DNA from 3 places in the Amycolatopsis sp. NPDC024027 genome. Region 2 is predicted to be linked to each of the others. Evidence: riboswitches for the same ligand, from Rfam matches in the RefSeq annotation. Region 2 holds a riboswitch; each other region holds the start of a gene.
The links. Region 2 has a riboswitch for S-adenosylmethionine ahead of AB0F52_RS27995 (aminotransferase class V-fold PLP-dependent enzyme). Riboswitches for the same ligand answer to the same signal wherever they lie in the genome.
Positions count from the first base shown of each region.

Region 1 (6,588 bases), on a different contig from region 2:
CAGCGGCTTCGCCCGCGTCCTCGACCGGACGTTCGGTCACCCCACCGGCACGCTCGGCCGCCTCGGCGGCTGGGTCATGGCCCGCGGCAACGCCGCCACCGAACACCGAGTCGTCGACCTGGCGAAGATCGAGCCCGACGAGACCGTCCTGATCGTCGGCCCCGGCCCCGGCGTCGGCCTGGAAGCCGCCGCCCGCCTGGCCGGGCGCGCTGTCGGCGTCGACCCCTCCCCCGAGATGCTCACGCTGTGCCACGAGCGCTGCGGCGACCGCGCCGAGCTGCGCGAAGGATCGGCGGCGCACACCGGCGAGCCCGGCGGCTCCGTCGACGTCGTGCTGAGCGTGAACAACGTCATGCTGTGGGAAGACCGCGCCGCCGGGTTCGCCGAGCTGTTCCGGGTGCTGCGCCCCGGCGGCCGGCTGCTGCTGTCCGCGCACGAGAAGTGGCTGCCCGTGAGCAGGCACGTCCTGGCCGACGAAGCCGCCGCCGCGGGCTTCGCCGACCTGCAGACCTGGACCTGGGAGCCGCCCGGGTTCGCCGCGCTCGCCGCGCAGCTGCGCGCCGTCAAGCCCGCCTAGCGGGTGTCCGTGCGGATCGGGTGTCCCTCGGGCACCTCGACCAGCACGATCCGCGTGCCGTCCGGATCGGCGATCCAGGCCTCGTCGAGGCCCCACGGCTCGCGCCGCGCGTCGCGCACCGGCTCCAGGCCGTTGCCCTTCAGCTCGGCCAGGGTGCCGGCGAGGTCCCGGACCTGCAGCCAGAGCACCAGATCGGGCGACGAGCCCGTCTCGCCCGCACCGGAGACCTCCAGGGAGCCGTGGCCGAGGAAGAACACGGTGCCACCCGGGAATTCCCGCTCGACGGCCAGGCCGAGGGTGTCGCGGTAGAACGCCGTGGACGCGGCGACGTCCCGCGGGCGGATCAGCAGCCGGCTCTTCAGGATCTCCATCCGACCATGCCTACCGGACGGGCTCAGGCGGCCGCAATCGCGGCGATGCCGGACAGCACGATCACCGACCCGGCCAGCCGCCGCACGGCGTCACGCTCGCCCAGGACCAGCCACGCGGCGAGGCCGCCGAGCACGATGCTCAGCTCCCGGGCGGGCGCGACCAGGCTGACCGGCGCCATGGTGAGGGCGAACAGCACGAGGATGTAGGCGATCGGCGACAGGACCGCGACGAGCAGGACCTCGCGGCGCTGGTCCCGCCAGATCCGCGTCACTTCGGCACGATCGGCCAGGGCGCCGGGTACGAGCAGCACGCTCTGCAGGACCGAGCCCAGGCCGAAGTAGACGACCGGCGGCACGCCGATGCCGGTCACCGAGTGCGCGTCCCAGAGCGTGTAGCCGGCGATGACGGCCCCGGTCAGCAGCCCGTAGAGGATCCCCGCTTTCACGGCGCGGGAGTCACCGCCCTTCCGGCCGGTGCTGATCACCAGCACCCCGGCGACGACCAGGAACGCGCCGAGCAGGCCGAGCGGACCGGGCCGTTCCCCGAGCACCAGGACGGCGGCCAGCACCGAAAGCAGCGGCCCGGTGCCCCGCGCGACGGGGTAGACGACGGAGAGGTCGCCGACGCGGTACCCGCGCTGCAGCACGACCCCGTAGGCGATGTGCAGGACGGCGGTGACCGCGGCGGCGAGCAGCCAGCTCCACTGTGGACGGTGGTCTTCGACGACGAGCAGCACGATCGTGACGGGAAGCAGCAAGACGGCGCCGGCCGTGTAGTAGAGCCAGACGAACTGGGTGCCCCCGGAGGAGACCCGCTTGGCCGCGAGGTTCCACGCGGCGTGCACGACGGCGGCGACGAGGACGAGGGACAAGGCGGTGGCGTTCACGGGACCCCTTCGGCTGTTCGCGCGCGCGAACAGCCGGTCCTCCAGGCTTTTGCCCCGTCAGATGAACGACCGGCCGTCCGGGCCCGCCGATGGTGCCGCTCGGACCAGACCCACCGGTCCTGGTTGGGTGATGCTGTGTGGTGCGTGTGGTGCGTGGTGCGGGTGGTGCGGGTTGCTCGGACCGGCGACGGAACCCTAGGCACTGCCGTCGCCCACGGTACTCCCGGCTCCGGGCGCCGGCGGCCCGGCTGTTAGAGTGATCGCTCGCTGCCCGTGCGGCATTCCGTCATGGAGGAAACCTGCTCATCGAGCGGGGCCACTTCAGCGCGGCGGCGAATCTCACCGAGTGAAACAGGAGTTGCCCTATGGCCAACATCAAGTCGCAGATCAAGCGCATCACGACGAACGAGAAGGCGCGTCAGCGCAACCAGGCGATCCGGTCCTCGGTGAAGACCGCGATCCGCAAGGTCCGCGAAGCCGCCGAGGCCGGCGACAAGGCCAAGGCCGCCGAGCTGCAGCGCGACGCCGCCCAGAAGCTGGACAAGGCCGTCTCGAAGGGCGTCATCCACGCCAACCAGGCCGCCAACAAGAAGTCGGCGCTGGCGAAGCGCGTCAACGCGCTCTGAGCTGGTTGATTTCTGGGAAGGCCCCGGCTTCGGCCGGGGCCTTCTTCATGTCCAGGCCTTTTGCGCCCGGACTTCTCGCTTCCGGCTCTTCAGGTCCGGGCTGTTCAGGTCCGGGCACCTCGCGCCTGGGCTCCTCGTCCTCGTGTCCGGGTTCCTCGGGTCCGGCTCTCGCGCCTGGGCTCCTCGGGTCCGGCTCTCGTGTCCGGGCTCCTCAGGTCCGGGCTCTTCGCACCTGGGCTCTCGAGCCGGGCTCCTCGCGCCTGGAGCTCTTCGCGTCTGGGTTCTTCGTGTCCGGAGCCGCTGCGGTCAGCGGTCGCCCTTGGCCGCCGCCACCTGGAGGACCGCGCGCTCCAGCGCGTAGCCAGGGTCCGCCGCCACGCCCTTGACCTCGGCGTTCAGCCGCGCGACCACGCGCATCGCCGTCGCGAGGCCGTCGGGGTTCCAGCCCCGGGACTGACCCTGCGCCTTGCGGATCTTCCACGGCGGCATGCCCAGCTCGCCCGCCAGCTGGTTCGGGTTGCCCCGGCCGGCGCCGGAGACCCGGGCGATCGTGCGGACCGCGTCGGCCAGCGCGTCGGCGACCAGCACGTGCGGGACACCAAGCTGCATCGCCCAGCGCAGCGACTCCAGCGCCGCCGCGCGATCGCCGCTGACCGCCTTCTCCGCGACCGCGAAGCCGGTGACATCGGCCCGGCCGCGGTGGTAGCGACGAACCGCGTCGGCGTCGACGGTGCCGCCCGTGTCCGCGACCAGCTGCGTCGCCGCCGAAGAGAGTTCCCGCAGGTCGGAGCCCACGGCGTCGAGCAGGGCGGCGACCCCCGCCGGGTCGATCTTGCCGCCCACCCGGCGCACCTCGTGGCGCACGAACTGCTCCCGCTCGGCCGGCTTGGTCAGCTTCGGGCACTCGGTGACCTCGGCGCCGGCCTTCTTCAGCGCCGCCGGGAGCGTCTTGCCCGCCTTGCTGCGGCCGCCGCCGGTGTGCACGACGACGAGCACGACCCCGTCGGCCGGGTCCTTCAGGTAGGCCGCGACGGCGTCGGCCAGCTCCTGGGAGATGTCCTGCGCCGACTCCAGGACGATCACCCGGCCTTCGCTGAACAGCGACGGGCTGACCAGTTCGGCCAGCTCGGGCGCTGTGAGATCGGACACCCGGGCCCGGGTCAGCTCGGCGGTCGCGTCCATCGCGCGCGCGGCGGCGAGCGTCTCGCGGACGGCCCGCTCGATCAGCAGTTCTTCCTCACCCAGCACCAGGTGCAGCGGGGCCGGGGCGGTGGCTTGCGCGGTCACCCGGGAATCCTCTCACTTGCGCTCGGATGCCCCCGCTCCGGTGATGTCGAGCGGCCACCGTGGCACGTCCCGAGCGCGATGTCGTACGGTGTAGCCGAGGCAGCCCGCCCCGGAGGATCCGGCGTGCGCGCACCGACAATTGAATACCGCTCATCCAGAGGGGCAGAGGGAACGGCCCGACGAAGCCCCGGCAACCGGCGTACAGCCTGTCATCCCGCGATCGCGGGATAGCTGACGACCACGGTGCCAATTCCGGCCCGCTTCGGCGGGGCAGATGAGGAAAGGAACCTCGCGATGACCGCCACCCTCGGCACGACCTCCACCACGAAGACCCCGGATCTCGGACCCGCCGTCGAACTGGTGTCGAAGGAAGAGGGCCACCGGCAGCCGCTCGCTCCGGAGTTCGTCTCCGCCGAAGACTTCTCGCCGCTCGAGGTCGCGTACGACTTCGGCCGCGTCCGCCGCGAAGACATCGAGGCCGGCCCCAAGAACATCTGGCGCTACAAGAAACTCCTTCCCGTTCCGTCCAACGTCGAAGAGATCCCGAACACCGAGCCGGGCGCGACGCGGCTGGTCCGCGCCGACCGCCTCGCCAAGGAACTCGGCCTCAAGCGCGTGTGGGTCAAGGACGACACCGGCAATCCGACGCACTCGTTCAAGGACCGCGTCGTCGCCGTCGCGCTGGCCGCGGCCCGCGAGTTCGGGTTCGAGGTGCTCGCGTGTCCCTCGACCGGCAACCTGGCCAACGCGACGGCCGCCGCCGCGGCCCGCGCCGGCTGGCGGTCGGTCGTGCTGATCCCCAAGAGCCTCGAGCGCGCCAAGATCCTCACCACCGCGGTGTACGACGGCGACCTCATCGCCATCGACGGCAACTACGACGACGTCAACCGCCTCGCCACCGAGCTCGCCGGCGAGCACCCGAAGTGGGCGTTCGTCAACGTGAACGTCCGGCCGTACTACTCGGAGGGCTCGAAGACGCTGGCCTTCGAGGTCGCCGAGCAGCTCGGCTGGCGCATCCCGCCGCAGATCGTCGTGCCGATCGCCTCCGGTTCGCAGCTGACCAAGGTGGACAAGGGTTTCCGTGAGCTGGGGCAGCTCGGTCTCGTGGACGCCAGCCCGTACAAGGTCTTCGGCGCGCAGGCCACCGGCTGCTCGCCGGTCTCGGCCGCGTTCCGCGAGGGCCACGACGTGGTCCAGCCGGTGAAGCCGGACACGATCGCCCGCTCGCTGGCGATCGGCAACCCGGCCGACGGCCCGTACGTGCTCGACATCGTCAACCGCACCGGCGGCGCGATCGAGGACGTCTCGGACGAAGAGGTCGTCGAGGGCATCCGCCTGCTGGCCCGCACCGAAGGCATCTTCACCGAGACGGCCGGCGGGGTCACCGTCGCCACGGCGAAGAAGCTGGTCGAGACGGGCAAGCTGGACCCGGACGCCGAGACGGTGCTCCTCATCACCGGCGACGGCCTCAAGACCCTCGACGCGATCGAGAACCACGTGGGTCCCAAGGCAACCCTGCCGCCCTCGGCCGCGGCCGTGAACAAGGCCCTCGGCTACTGAGCTCCGGCCGGGGCGGCCACTCGGCCCGCCCCGGCGCTCGGCGGAGGGGCACGGCCACGTGTCGCCTCCCCCGGGCTCAAGCTCGCCGGCCCGGCGGCGCACCTTGTCTCCCCGGGCGCTCGAACCACGTGTCGCCTCCCCGGCGTGAGTCACCGGCCCACGGCACCTCTCCGGCAAGAGTCACCGGCCCACGGCACCCTTCCCCGCCCCGGCCATCACCGGCGAGGCGGGCCGCGGGGCTCGCCACGGCGGGCTATCGCTGTTCCGGTGACCACCGCCGTGTCGCCGTCCACGTCCGTGCGGGTCACTCGTGCGCCGAGGGCCGTCAGGGTGTCCATTGTGGACTTGCTGGGGTGCCCGTACGTGTTTCCCGCGCCCACGCTGACCAAGGCCACCCGTGGGGCCACCGCCGCGAGGAACGAGGGCAGTGAGTAGCGGCTTCCGTGGTGCGGCACCTTCAACACCTCCGCCTTCAGATCTCCGATGTCGGCCAGCAGGTCCGCTTGCGCGGCCAGTTCGACGTCGCCGGTCAGCAGGACCCGGCCCGCCGTGGTCTCCGCTCGGAGCACCACCGAGCTGTTGTTGATCGTCGTGCCGTCCTGCGGCCCGTCCGAGCGGGCGGGTACGTAACGCGGGCCCAGGACGTCGAGCGCCAGGCCCGGCCAGTCCAGCCGCTCGCCCGGGGTCAGCTCCACCAGCGGCACCGCCCGCCGGGTGGCCTCGGCGGCCACCTGGCGCCACGCCCACCCCGGCGACCGCCCCGGCCCGACGGCGATCGCGCCGACCGCACGGCCCTCGAAGACCGAAGCGAGGCCGCCGATGTGGTCGGCGTGCAGGTGGCTCAGCACCAGCAGCGGGATCCGGTCGACCGCCAGCCGGTGCAGGCACTCGTCGACCGGTCCGGGCTCGGGCCCGGCATCCACCACGACCGCCCGTCCCGGTTCGGCCGTCGCCAGCACGACCGCGTCACCCTGACCGACGTCGCATTCGACCATCGCCCAGTTCCGCGGCGGCCACGCCGGCGCCAGCACCCGGACCGGCACGAACACCAGCAGCGCGCCGGCGACGAGCACCGCCACCAGCACGCGCACCCGCCGGTGCCGGAGCGCGAGCACCAGCACCACGAGGACGGCAGCGGCCAGGAGGCCACCCACCCAGCCACCGGGCCAGGCGATGACCGCCTCCGGCGCCCGCGCGCCGTGCCGGGCGACGGTGATCAGCCACCGGGCCTCCGGATCGGCCAGGTGCACCAGGACCTTCCCGGCGCCCGGCCACCACGG
Region 1 is NZ_JBEZYY010000014.1:147,959-154,546, forward strand. It holds gene AB0F52_RS30790 (class I SAM-dependent methyltransferase) at 1-577, shown strand, start outside; gene AB0F52_RS30795 (VOC family protein) at 574-948, opposite strand; gene AB0F52_RS30800 (DMT family transporter) at 972-1,835, opposite strand; gene rpsT (30S ribosomal protein S20) at 2,201-2,461, shown strand; gene holA (DNA polymerase III subunit delta) at 2,768-3,748, opposite strand; SAM riboswitch class I at 3,896-4,029, shown strand; gene thrC (threonine synthase) at 4,043-5,308, shown strand; gene AB0F52_RS30820 (ComEC/Rec2 family competence protein) at 5,524-6,588, opposite strand, start outside.
Region 1: it holds a riboswitch for S-adenosylmethionine, as region 2 does, so the genes downstream of both, thrC (threonine synthase) here and AB0F52_RS27995 (aminotransferase class V-fold PLP-dependent enzyme) in region 2, are expected to answer to the same signal.

Region 2 (6,588 bases):
TCCCGGACGCCACCCGCGTGGTTTCGGTCCGCTGGAGCCCGCGGCCGGAGCCGGACGAGCGCACCATCACCTGGTCGATCGAGGATTGAGGCTTATTCTGGTCAGCCCGCCGCGCCCCGCGCGGAAACCGGCGGCTACCGGCGATGTCATGCGGCGGGCGACGGCTGAATAAGCCTCACTAGTAGCTTTCGTCGCGCAGCTTTTCCAGGGCCTTCGCCAGGTCGTCCGGGTACTCCGACTCGAACTCGACCCACCGGCCGTCCGCCGGGTGGGCGAATCCCAGGGTCTTCGCGTGCAGCCACTGCCGGCTGAGCCCGAGGTGGCGGGCCAGGACCGGGTCCGCGCCGTAGGTCAGGTCGCCGACGCAGGGGTGCCGCAGCGCCGAGAAGTGGACGCGGATCTGGTGCGTCCGCCCGGTTTCGAGCTTGATGTGCGCGAGCGACGCCGCCCGGAACGCCTCGACGACTTCGTAGTGCGTCACGCTCGGGCGGCCGCCCTGGACCACCGCGAACTTGTAGTCGTGGCGCGGGTGGCGGTCGATCGGGGCGTCGATCGTGCCGCGCATCGGGTCCGGGTGGCCCTGGACGATCGCGTGGTAGCCCTTGTCGACCGTGCGCTCCTTGAACGCGCGCTTCAGCACGGTGTACGCGTGCTCGCTCTTGGCCACCACCATCACGCCGGTGGTGCCCGCGTCGAGCCGGTGGACCACGCCCTGGCGCTCGGCCGCGCCCGAGGTCGCGATGCGCAGGCCGGCCGCGGCGAGGCCGCCGACGACGGTCGGGCCGGTCCAGCCAGGGCTCGGGTGCACGGCGACGCCGACGGGCTTCGAAATGACGATGATGTCGTCGTCGTCGTGGAGGATCTGCATGCCCTCGACGGGCTCGGCGACGATCTCGATCGGGTTCGCCGGTTCGGGCAGCGTGATCTCCAGGAGGCCGCCGCCGGAAAGCCGGTCGGACTTGCCTGCCGGACGGCCGTCGAGCAGCACGTCCCCGGATTCGGCGAGCTCGGCGACGACCGTGCGCGACAGTCCGAGCAGCTTGGCGAGGCCGGCGTCGACCCGCATCCCGTCGAGCCCGTCGGGCACCGGGAGCATCCGCGAGCTCACGCCTGTTCCTCCTGCTGCTCCGGTGCTTCGGCCTTCTTCTTGTCCTTGGCCGGCTTGTCCTTGGTCGACGTGCCGTCGTAGTCCTTGCCCAGCAGCGACAGCAGCACGATCAGGGCGCCGCCGACGCAGATCGCGGAGTCGGCGATGTTGAAGATCGCGAAGCCCTTGCCGTTCGGGGCGAACGCCGAGATGAAGTCGACGACGTGGCCCTGCAGCCCGCCGGGCGCGCGGAAGATGCGGTCGGTCAGGTTGCCGGTGGCGCCGGCGAGCACGAGGCCGAGGCCGATCGCCCAGCCGATCGACCGCAGCCGCCGCGACAGCCAGACGATCGCGATGACGACGGCGAGCGCGACCAGGGCGAGCACCCACGTCATGCCGGTGGCCATCGAAAACGCGGCACCGGGGTTGCGGATGACCTGCAGGTAGATCAGCCCGCCGAGGACCTTGACCGGCTCCTTGCCCTCCAGGTTGGCCACGACCAGGTTCTTCGTCACCAGGTCGATCGCCCAGAACACGACGGCGACCGCGAAGACCCAGCCGACCCGCCGCTTGGGCAGCAGCGGCTTCGCCGGGACCTCCGGGTTCTCGGGCGCGTCCGCGGCGGGATCGGGCACCGCGTCGGCGGGCGCGGCGGTGTCGGGTTCGGAGTGGCTGGGCTCGGTGCTCACCGGTCCATTGTCCACGGCGCTGGTCAGGCCGTGTCGGGCCCGTCCGGCCGCGGGCGCAGGAGGACGGCGAAGGCAGCCGCGAACAGCACGCCCGCCGCGGCGAGCGCGCCGGCCACCGGGGGCAGGAACACGGTCGCGACCAGCGCGAACACCCCGGCTACGGCCAGCAGGAACCGGCTGCGCTCGTGGGCGGCCAGCAGCACCAGGCCCAGCGTCGCCAGCAGAGCGCCGCGGACGTCGCCGCCGAGCCGGAGCTGGAGGGCGCCGGCCAGGTCGAGCAGCGGGACGGCGGCCAGCGCCCCGAGCGTGCCGAGCAGGAACCGGCCGGGGCGCGGGGGCCGCAGCTCCCGCCAGTACCAGGCGGCCACGGCCAGCACCACGCAGGCGAGACCCGCGAGCCAGCCGAGCTTCGTCGCGGGCGTGGGGTCGGCCGAGAACGCGATGGCCCGCACCTCGTTTCCGGCCGGACGGCCGGGGCCGCCGACTCCGCCGGTCCCGAGGCCGTACCAGCCTGGGGACAGCTGGTACCCCTGGCCGGCTTCGATACCGTCCGGGACCGTCTCGACGGCCACCATCACCAGCAGCGCGAACCCCAGCGCGGCCAACGGGAACCAGGACCGCCGTGAACTCCCCATCGCGTCAGCGTATCGAGCTCGGGTTTCCCCGCAGCAGCGCGATGAAGGCGGCGGCGAGCAGGATCACCGCCGAGATCAGCACGCCCGCCATGTCCGCCGAGAGCACCACGACGACCAGGGCGAACGCGACCACGGTGACCAGGAGGAGCAGGCTGCGCTCGTAGGCGGCGAGCACCAGCAGGCCGAGCGTGGCCAGCAGCGGGCCGCGCAGCCCCTCGTCGAGCCGGAACTGCCGGGTCCCGACCAGGTCGAGCAGCGGGACGGCGAGCAGCGCGGCGACCGTGCCGAGGACGAACCGCCCGGTGCGGACGGGCCGCAGGGCCAGCGCGTACCAGACGGCTGTCCCGGCGAGCACCACGCCGAGCGCGACCAGCCACGCGGGCCCGGCCGGCAGGCCGCTTTCCACCCGGCGGAAATCGTCCAGGGGCAACGGATACGCCTGGCTGTGCTCGGTCACGCCGGGCGGGACCGAGTACGGTCCGATGAGGAGGTTCGCGGACTCGCTTTCGGCCCGGCTGCGGCGGGCCACCAGCTGCACCGCCGCCAGGCCGATCTGGGCGAACCCCAGCAGTGCCAGCGGAAACCAGAAACGCCCTCTCCCCATCGGCCCAGGTTAGCTGCTCAGCAGAAGGGCGGCAGCTCCCGCGGGTCGCCCACCGGCGCCCAGCGGCCGTCCACCTTCGCGTATTCCCAGCGTGCTCCGCGGGCGACGATCTGCCGCAGCGCCAGGAGCACGCGGTCGACGTGTTCCTCCGTGCTGCCGAGGCCGAGGCTCACGCGGACCGCCTGCTGCCCGTCGCCGCCGGCGACGCCGATCAGCCGCTTGGCCGCGATGTGGGCGCAGAAGGCGCCGTCGCGGACGCCGATGCCGTACTCGGCGGACAGCACCGCGGCGAGCCAGCCGGGGTCGAAGCCGTCGACGACGAAGCTGACCGTGCCGACCCGGTCGACCGGCGCGTCGAACAACCGCAGCTCGGCGCAGCCCGGGATGGCCTCGAGGCCCTTGCGCAGCCGGGCGAGCAGGGCCTGTTCGTGGTTTTCGATCGCGGCCCAGTTTTCACCGAGGGTCTCGCACGCGACACCGAGCGCGTACACGCCGACCGTGTTGGGCGAACCGGCTTCGTGGCGCTCCGGGCCGGTGTTCCAGACGACGGCGTCCTCGGTGACGAGCTTGGTCGCGCCGCCGCCGGCGAGGTACGGCCGGGCCGCGCGCAGCCAGTCGGCGCGGCCGATCAGCGCACCCGCGCCGAAGGGCGCGTACAGCTTGTGGCCGGACAGGGCGATGTAGTCGACGTCCAGTTCCTTGAGCGAGATCCGGCGGTGCGGGGCGAGCTGGGCGGCGTCGAGCGCGATGCGAGCGCCGTGTTTCCGTGCCACGGCGGAGATTTCGGCCACCGGGAGCAGTTCACCGGTCACATTGGACGCTCCGGTGACGACGACCAGCCGCGGTCCCTGCGGGGCGGCCGCGAGTGCTTCGTCCACAGCGGACACCGCGGCGAGACGGGTGCGCGGGGTCGGGATCCGCCGGACGTTCGGTCCCGGCCACGGCAGCAGCGCGGCGTGGTGCTCGGTGTCGAAGACGATCACCGTGGTGTGCCGCGGCAGGCTGCGGGCGAGGAGGTTGAAGGAGTCGGTGGTGTTGCGGGTGAAGACGACGGTGTCGGTCCGCCGGGCGTCGACGAAGCGGCGCAGGACGTCACGGGTGCGCTCGTAGAGCTTGGTGGAGACCTGCGACGCGAAGCCGGCCCCGCGGTGGACGCTCGCGTACCAGGGCAGGAACTCGTCGACGGCGCCGCGGACGGCCTCGAGGCACGGGGCGCTCGCGGCGTGGTCGAGGTTGGCGTAGCCGATGTCCCCGCCGGTCACCAGCGGCACCCGCAGCGCCGCCCCCGCGACGGCGGGGATGGCGCGGGCTTCGGGGCTTGCGGGGCTTTCGAGCGGGGTGCGGTCGATGGCGAGAGTCATCGGGGTGCCTCCTCGGCGATCCGGGGGACCCCGGCGAGGGGCCCGCGCTTGCCCGTCGCACGGCGCGACCGGCCCGGTCTTCACCCGGGGCACCCCACCGCGGTAGGAGGGTTGCCGGCCAGCAAGCCGGGGCTTCGCGCTGGCACTCATGACCTGAACCAGAAGGTAACCGAGAACGCGGCCGGTGGCCAACCCCTGCCTCACATTCTGAGACGCCGCTCACAGACAGTGAGCACGCACGGCCGCGGCGCCCGGAAATCCGGGCGAACGTGACGCCGTCCCCGTCGCGGCCGCGTCCGGTTCAGCCCCGCCGACGGCACGGCCGCGTTTCCGTCAGCGGCCGGATTCGCCCTTCCAGCGAGCCAGGCGCCCGGCCCGGTCGACGGCGCGCAGCCGGCGTTCGGCGTCGTCGCGGACGGCGCTCGTCGTGACGACCAGCAGCTGGTCGTTCTCCTGCAGCCGGCTGGTCTTCTGCGGTGTGAAGCCCGCGCCGTCGCGCACCACCAGGCTGATCGTCGCCCCGATCGGCAGCCGCAGCTCGGACAGGTACACGCCGTGCAGCTTCGATCCCGGCTGGATCCGGACCTGCAGCAGTTCGGCACCCAGCTCGTCCAGTGGCGCGGAGTCGACCTCCACCTCGTGCGGCTCGGACTTCTTGGCCAGCCCGAGCCGGCGCGCGAGCGGGCCGAGCGTCGCGCCCTGCACCAACGTCAACACGACGACCAGCACGAACACCGCGTCGACCAGCCGCTGCGCGCCCGGCAGGCCCTGCGACAGCGGGATCATCGCGAGCACGATCGGCACGGCGCCGCGCAGCCCGGCCCACGACAGGAACGCCTGTTCCCGCCACGGCAGCCGGAACGGCAGCATCGCCAGGACGACCGAGACCGGCCGCGCCAGCAGCAGCACGACCGCGCCCGCGACCAGGCCCGGCACGATCGCGTCGAGCAGCCGGCCCGGCGACGCGAACAGCCCGAGCAGCACGAACAGCCCGATCTGCGCCAGCCAGCCCAGGCCCTCGGCGAACGACAGCGTGTCCGAGCGGTGCGGCAGCCGCGAATTGCCGAGCACCAGCGCGGCGACGTAGGTGGCGAGCAGCCCGGACGCGTGCAGCAGCTGCCCGGACGAGTACGCGACGACGCACACCGCGACCGTGGCGAGCGGGTAGAGGCCCGTCGCCGGCAGCGCGGCCCGGCGCAGCGCGTGGCCGCCGAGCCAGCCGAAGGCCAGCCCGATGGCCAGGCCCGCCGCCAGCTCGTAGACCGCCAGCAGCGGCAGCGTCCAGTCCACAGTGGTGCCTTCGGCCAGCACCACGACGGCGATGTAGGCCGGCGCGTCGTTGATGCCCGACTCGAGTTCGAGCGCGCCGGTGAGCCGTTTGCCGATCCCCGCCGTGCGCAGCACCGAGAACACCGCGGCCGCGTCGGTCGAGGCGAGCACCGCGCCCCACAGCAGCGCCAGCCGCCAGTCCAGGCCCAGCAGCCAGTGCAGCGCCGCGCCGGTGACCGCGATGCTCACCACCACGGACACTGTGGACAGTGCGATTCCGCGGCCCAGCGCGGGTTTCACCGCCGACCACCGGGTGGTCAGCCCGCCTTCGGCGAGGATCATGACGAGCGCGGCGAGGCCGAGCGACTGGGTGAGTCCGGGGTTGTCGAACCGGATGCCGAAGCCGGCTTCGCCCAGCACGACGCCGATCCCCAGGTACAGCAGCAGCGAGGGCAGGCCGAGCCGGATCGACACGCGCACGGCCAGCACCGAGGCGAGGAGCACGACACCGCCGACGCCGAGCAGCACGGGAAGCTGGTCCATGCCCGCCTCCTCCCGAGTGCCGTGGGGCCCTCAGAATAGTGAAGCGCGGGGGTTAACTCGTTCGTGTACCGCTGCCCGGCGCCGGGCACCCGGTGTGTTAAGGCGCCGCGGCACCACCGAGCGCGTCGAGATCGACACCGAGAGCGGCGAACGGCTCCCCCGCCGCGGGCAGCACCTTGACCGCGCGGTGGCCGTCCCTGGCCACCCAGCCGGCGTCGACCGCCCGGTCGAGCAACGCCGCGGGCAGGGCACCGGCGAGGTGGTCGCGGCGCTCCGTCCAATCCAGACAGTCACGCAGCAGCGGCCGCCGCCCGGCGGCGACCGGCACGCCGAGGTTCGCCAGCACCGTCCGCCCGCGCGGGGTCAGGGCTAGGCCGTCGGCGGTGTCGACCAGGCCGGT
Region 2 is NZ_JBEZYY010000012.1:187,457-194,044, forward strand. It holds gene AB0F52_RS27970 (AsnC family protein) at 1-89, shown strand, start outside; gene AB0F52_RS27975 (RluA family pseudouridine synthase) at 179-1,108, opposite strand; gene lspA (signal peptidase II) at 1,105-1,722, opposite strand; gene AB0F52_RS27985 (hypothetical protein) at 1,800-2,411, opposite strand; gene AB0F52_RS27990 (hypothetical protein) at 2,416-3,015, opposite strand; gene AB0F52_RS27995 (aminotransferase class V-fold PLP-dependent enzyme) at 3,033-4,376, opposite strand; SAM riboswitch class IV at 4,416-4,530, opposite strand; gene AB0F52_RS28000 (potassium/proton antiporter) at 4,710-6,188, opposite strand; gene AB0F52_RS28005 (metalloregulator ArsR/SmtB family transcription factor) at 6,286-6,588, opposite strand, start outside.

Region 3 (6,588 bases), on a different contig from region 2:
TCCAGAACGGGCGCCAGCTGGTCGAAGGGTTCGCCCAGCAGCACGAGGTCGGAGCCGATCATGCCGAGCACCCGCACGGTGTCCTCGGCCCACTCGGCGAGATCGGTGCGCGGGGTCGGCTGGTGCAGCATGGTGACGCTGCCCCCGGCCAGCCAGACGGCCTGCACGGTGGGCGCGATCAGCACCGGCGCGGCGGCCAGCACGGCCACGGCACCCCCGCGCTCGAACCCCCCGGCCACCAGCCCACCGGCGATCCGCCGCGCTTCGGCGTGCACCTCGGCCCAGGTCCGCCGGACCGGCTCCTTCGGCTCCCCGGTGACCATGCCGCGCTGCTGCCCCCGCTTCGTCGCGGTGGCGACGAGCGTGTCCACGAACCTGCTCATGGCTGGAACATTACTGTCTCGGTGTCAACGCCCGCCGCGCAAAGCGGAAAGAGGCTCACGCGGCCACCTGTCCACCTGGCGCTGCGCTCGCAGCCGGCTGGCCACGAGGCCTGGGTCGACTTGTCCGGTCCGGCGGGGCCGCCGACGTTCGCCGCGGCGATTCCCGAACCACGGCCGAAGCGGCGCGGCGGCGTGGCGGGCGGCGAGCCGCCATCAGGAGCCCGTGGGTGGTCGAGCCACACGGCGTCCGCGCGAGGGCCGACTTGCGCGGTGCGGCGGGCCCGCCACCGCGATCCGTCCGAGCGGCCACACGCCAGGGCTCGGCCCGATCAGCCCGGCGTCACTCCAGCAGTTCGGACGTCTCCAGCCAGCGCCCCTCGACGTCCTCGATTTCGCCCTGGACACCCTTCAGCGTCGCGTTGAGCTCCATCAGCTTGGCCGGGTCCGTCGCCGCCTCCAGCAGTGATGCGTGGAGCTTCTCCTCCTTGGCGTGCAGCTGGTCGAGCTTGCGCTCCAGCCGGCCGAGCTCCTTCTGCGCCGCGCGCAGGTCCGCCGCCGACTTCTTCGCCTCGGCCTTGGCCGCCGTCGGAGCCGACGCGGCCGCCGGTTCCTTGTCCAGGGCGCGGCGGTTGAGGTACTCGTCGATGCCGCCCGGGAGGTGGGTGATCCGGCCGTCGCCGAACAACGCGACGATCGTGTCGCACACCCGCTCCACCAGGTAGCGGTCGTGGGACACCACGACCATCGTGCCCGGCCAGCCGTCGAGGAGGTCTTCCAGCTGCTGCAGCGTGTCGATGTCCAGGTCGTTCGTCGGCTCGTCGAGCAGCAGCACGTTCGGCTCGGCCATCAGCAGCCGGCACAGCTGGAGCCGGCGCCGCTCGCCACCGGAGAGGTCCGCGACCGGGGTCCACTGGCGGGCCGCCGGGAAGCCGAGCTTCTCGCCCAGCTGCGACGCCGTCATCTCCTGCTTGCCGAACACCACCCGCCCGGCCACCTGCTCGATCGCCTGCAGCACGCGCAGGTCGCCGGGCAGGTCGTCGAGCTCCTGGCGCAGGTGCGCGAGCGCGACCGTCTTGCCCTCGATCCGGCGGCCGGTCGAGCCCTCGACGTCCCCGCCGAGCAGCTTCAGCAGCGACGTCTTGCCCGAGCCGTTGACGCCGACCAGGCCGATCCGGTCGCCCGGGCCGATCCGCCAGGTGACGTGGTCGAGCAACGTCCGCTCGCCGACCCGGTACGTCGTGTCTTCCAGCTCCAGCACGGTCTTCCCGAGCCGCCGCTTCGCGAACGCCTGCAGTTCGACGGAGTCACGCGGCGGCGGGACGTCGGCGATCAGCGCTTCGGCCGCCTCGATGCGGTAACGCGGCTTCGACGAGCGCGCTTGCGGGCCGCGGCGCAGCCACGCCAGCTCCTTGCGGGCCAGGTTCTGCCGCTTCTCCTCGGCCGTCGCGGCCAGCCGGGCGCGCTCGGCGCGCGCGAAGATCCAGTCGGCGTAGCCGCCTTCGTACTGCTCGACGCGGCCGTTCGCGACCTCCCACGTCAGGGTGGCGACGGTGTCGAGGAACCACCGGTCGTGCGTGACGACCACGACCGCGATCCGGCGCGTGAGCAAGTGGTCGGCGAGCCACTGGACACCTTCGACGTCCAAGTGGTTGGTCGGTTCGTCGAGCACGACGAGGTCGAGCTCACCGGTCAGCGCGGCCGCCAGCGAAACCCGGCGCCGCTCGCCACCGGAGAGGTTCGTGGTCGGCGTGTCGAGCCCGATCGCGGTGATGCCCAACCCGTCCACAATGGACCGGACGCGCGCGTCGGCCGCCCATTCGTGCTCGGCACCGTAGCGTTCGAGCACGACCTCGCCGACGCTGCTGCCGTCCGGCAACTCCGTCCGCTGGGTGACGACGGCCATCCGCAGGCCGCCGACATGGCTCACCCGCCCGGAATCTGGCTCGGCGAGTCCGGAAAGGACTTCCAGCAGGGTGGTCTTGCCGCCGCCGTTGAGGCCGACGACGCCGATGCGCTGCCCGGCCGCGACGCCGAGGGAGACGCCGTCCAGCAGTGGCTTCACCCCGTAGGACTTGCTCACCGACTCGAGATTGACCAGGTTGGCCATCCGTTCAGCCGATCCTCTCCACGACAACGAATCGGGACGCCACGACCATGGTCGTGTCGTCCACGGTGAATTCCGGATCTTCCAGCACGGCCCGCATTTCGGCGCTCTGCCAGTACTGCGTGTGGCCGGCTCGCCACTCGGCGACGCTCTTGTCGCCTTCGCCCTCGTCGAGCGCGTGCTGCAAGTCCACTTCAGACAGTGGCAACACGCGCACCTCGGTGGTCTCGAGGATCGCGACCCCGACGCCCGCCGAGTCGATCATCAGCTCGCGCTCGCCGACGACGGGCAGTTCTTCGCCGTACTTCTCGTATTCGGCGACCAGGCCGGTGGTCGAGGTCTTCTCCCCACGCAGGATCGCCGCGACCAGCTTGTCGCGCAGCGGACCGGGGAACGCGAACTCGGCGTGCTTCACGCGTGCACCCGCGGCGGCGCCGGGCGCGGCGCGTCGTCCCCGCCGACCACGCGGGCACCGGGGACCGGGCCGTGGGCCACGCGGACCGTCCGGCACACGCCGGCGCCCGACAGCTCGGCCGCGACCTCCACCGCCGACTGCGCGTCTTCGCAGAGGAACGCGCACGTCGGACCGGAGCCGGACACCGTGCCCGCGAGCGCGCCCGCGTTGACCCCCGCCCGGAGCGTGCGGCGCAGGCCGGGGCGCAGCGAGACCGCGGCCGCCTGCAGGTCGTTGCCCAGCAGCAGGGCCAGCTGGCGGGGGTCGCCGGAGGCCAGCGCCTCGACGACCGGCGTGTGCGAGCCGATCCGGGGCGGGTTGCCCGCCGCGCGCAGGCGGTCCAGTTCGCCGAACACCTTCGGCGTCGACAGCCCCTCTGCGTCGAAAGCCAGCACCCAGTGGAACGTGTGCCGCGACAGCACCGGGACCAGCTGCTCACCGCGGCCGGTGCCCAGCGCGGTGCCGCCGTAGAGCGCGAACGGGACGTCGCTGCCCAGCCCGGCGGCGATTTCGGCCAGCTCGTCGCGGGTGACGTCGAGGTTCCAGAGGCTCGCCAGCCCGACGAGCGTCGCCGCCGCGTCGGCGCTGCCGCCCGCCATCCCGCCGGCCATCGGGATGCCCTTGCGCAGCACCACCCGGACCTTCGGTTCCCCGGTGCGGCCGACGTGCCCGGCCAGCGCTTCGACGGCCCGCCAGGCCAGGTTCTCGGGACCGGTCGGGACCGAGCCCTCCCCCTCGCCGTAGACCTCGATGCCGGGCTCTTCGGTGACCGCGACGGTCACCTCGTCGGTCAGCGACAGCGCCTGGAACACGGTCACCAGCTCGTGGTAACCGTCTTCACGCAGGTCGTCGACCGACAGGTGCAGGTTCACCTTGGCCGGGACCCGGACGGTGACTGGGGGCGGAACTACGGCGAGCACCCGACCAGCCTACGTGCCCGCGAAAACGCCCCGATGCGACCTGCGCATCGGGGCGTTGCTGTGACAGCCGTGGCTTCGCCCCGGGCCGGGGGCTCCGCCACCCGGAACCCCCGAAAACCCGGTCAGTCAGGCAGCTGCGACACCCTGCGGGCCGCGGGCGGTGTACGTCACGTGGCCGCCGCGCTCGGCGACCCACGCCAGTGCCGCGTCGGCCCGCTCGCCGCGGACGCCGAGGCGGAAGCGGCCGACCGGGGTGTCGCCGATGCGGGTCAGGCCGCCGCCGATGGTGGCGAACTCGACGTCGAAGCGGCCCGCGGCCTCGGGCAGCAGCGCGCCGACCGAGGCGAAGCCGACCAGCACGACGTCGGCCGAGCGGTCGTAGCGCGCCGCCTGCGCGCGGACGGTCTCGATGGCCGGCAGCAGCGCCTGCGCGGTGCGGCTGGCCGGGTTTGAGATCAGGTCGAGGACCGTGCCGCGCTCGACGACCGTGCCGTCCTCCAGCACCGCGACGTCGTCGCAGACCCGGCGGACCACGCCCGCGTCCGGCGTCGTGACGACGACGGTGACGCCCAGCTCGGAGCGCGCCCGGTCGAGGACGGCGAGCACCGCGCCGGCCTCCTCCGGGTCGACGCCGGCGGTCGGGTCGTCGGCGAGCAGCACGGCGGGCGCCGCCGCCAGGGCCTTCGCGACCGCGACGCGGCGGAGCTGACCGGCGGACAGTTCGCCTGGACGCTGCGCGGCGCGCGGGGTCAGGCCGACGAGGTCGAGCAGCGAGCCGACCCGGCTGCGGCGCTGCGGGCCGTCGACGCCGAGCTGCTCGAGCGGGGAGGCGATGTTGCCGGCGATGGTGCGCTCGGCGATCAGCTCCGGTTTCGTCGAAACGACACCGAGCTGACGGCGGATCTCGCGGAGGCGGCGGCCGTCGAGGGTGCCGGTGTTGAGGCCGTCGAGGCGGACGACGCCGCGGTCGGGGCGCTCCTGCAGCGCGATGCAGCGGGCGAGGACGGACTTGCCGGACCCGGCGGGACCGACCACGCCGAAGAGCGAGCCGGCCTGGACGTCGACGCTCACGTCCCGGAGCGCGACGACGGAGTTTCCGTTGGTGGCAAAGGTTTTGGACAGGTTTTCGACGGTGATCACGAAGGCTCCAGAAAACGGGGTGCACGCGTGGCGGCACCCGGCCGCAGGCAAGTTCCGTCCTGTTCGGACGGTGCATGAAGAAGAGGTGGACCGGCTACGACAAGCTCAGTTGGAGCGTCGACATGCGGTCACGGAGCGGCGGCCTTCGTCGACTACGCGACGCCTGGTCAGGAGCAGGGGGCGAGCTACCCTCTTCATCGAAAACGGCCTCCATCGGTCCTGGCGGTAGCACCTGCCCTGTGGAGGGTGGTTGCTGCGACTTCGGCGAGCCAGGTCTCTCAGTCGCTCGGGATGGACGTACTGAGTAAAACCGATCCCGAGGAGCGAACGCAAGCCTGTTGGCCCAGATCACACGAGTGGAGGTGTCCGAATCGCGGGATCACGGGCGGCGCGGGCGTATTTTCACGCCTTTCACCGCTTCCACTGTGGAGCGGCTAACGCGCGGCGGCGATCCGGGCGAAGTCGTGCACGCCGAGCTGCTCGCCGCGGGTCCGGGGGTCGATCCCGGCGGCCGTCAGCAGCTCGCCGGCGCGTTCGGCCGAACCCGCCCAGCCCGCGAGCGCGGCCCGCAGCGTCTTCCTGCGTTGTGAGAAGGCGGCGTCCACCAGGCCGAAGAGCAGCTCCCGGTCTTCGGACGCCGTCGTGTCGCCGCGTTCGAAGGCGACGAGCGCGGAATCGACGTTCGGCACGGGCCAGAACACCGAGCGCGGCACGGCGGCGACCTTGCGCGCGGAGCCATACCAGGCCAGCTTGACGCTGGGCACGCCGTAGATCCGGCTGCCGGGGCCGGCGGCCATCCGGTCGGCGACCTCGGTCTGCACCATGACGAGGCCCTTCCGGAGCGAGGGCACCTCGGCCAGCAGGTGCAGCACGACCGGCACGGCGACGTTGTAGGGCAGGTTGGCGACGAGGGCGGTCGGCGCGGGCAGCTGCTCGCGGGTGATGCGCAGGGCGTCGGCACCGATGACGGTGAGCCGTCCGGCCGCGTCGGGCCCCCGCTCGGCGACGGTCTTGGGCAGCCGCTCGGCGAGCTTGGGATCGATCTCGACGGCGACGACGTGGGCGCCGGTGGCGAGCAGCCCGAGGGTCAGCGACCCGAGCCCGGGCCCGACCTCGAGGACGACGTCGCCGGGGGCGATGTCCGCCAGCTCGACGATCCGGCGGACGGTGTTGGGATCGTGCACGAAGTTCTGCCCGAGCTTCTTCGTCGGCCGCACGTCGAGTTCGGCCGCCAGCCCGCGGATCTCGGCAGGTCCCAGCAGTTCAACCACCGGACGAGCCTACTTGAAGCCGAAACTCGCGTGATCGGCGGCGGAACTCGCGTGACGGGAGGGGCATCTCGCGTGTCTGGAGGGGCATCTCACGTGATTGGAGGGGCATCGGCGAGATGCCTCCCTGGACACGTGAGATGCCTCCCCAGTCACGGGTGAGGCCTCTTGGCGCACGCGGAACGGCCCCCGTCCGAGGTGGACGGGGGCCGTTCCGGGAAGTGGAGCGTCAGGCCTTCTTGCCGCAGACCGGCCAGGCGCTGTAGCTGCCGCCGCGGCCGGCCTTGACCTTCTCCGCGACCGCGATCTGCTGCTCACG
Region 3 is NZ_JBEZYY010000001.1:235,774-242,361, forward strand. It holds gene AB0F52_RS01085 (fatty acyl-AMP ligase) at 1-383, opposite strand, end outside; gene AB0F52_RS01090 (ABC-F family ATP-binding cassette domain-containing protein) at 724-2,490, opposite strand; gene AB0F52_RS01095 (ASCH domain-containing protein) at 2,495-2,902, opposite strand; gene AB0F52_RS01100 (4-(cytidine 5'-diphospho)-2-C-methyl-D-erythritol kinase) at 2,899-3,861, opposite strand; gene AB0F52_RS01105 (ATP-binding cassette domain-containing protein) at 3,988-5,001, opposite strand; SAM riboswitch class I at 5,209-5,299, opposite strand; gene rsmA (16S rRNA (adenine(1518)-N(6)/adenine(1519)-N(6))-dimethyltransferase RsmA) at 5,436-6,272, opposite strand; gene AB0F52_RS01115 (transglycosylase family protein) at 6,499-6,588, opposite strand, start outside.
Region 3: it holds a riboswitch for S-adenosylmethionine, as region 2 does, so the genes downstream of both, AB0F52_RS01105 (ATP-binding cassette domain-containing protein) here and AB0F52_RS27995 (aminotransferase class V-fold PLP-dependent enzyme) in region 2, are expected to answer to the same signal.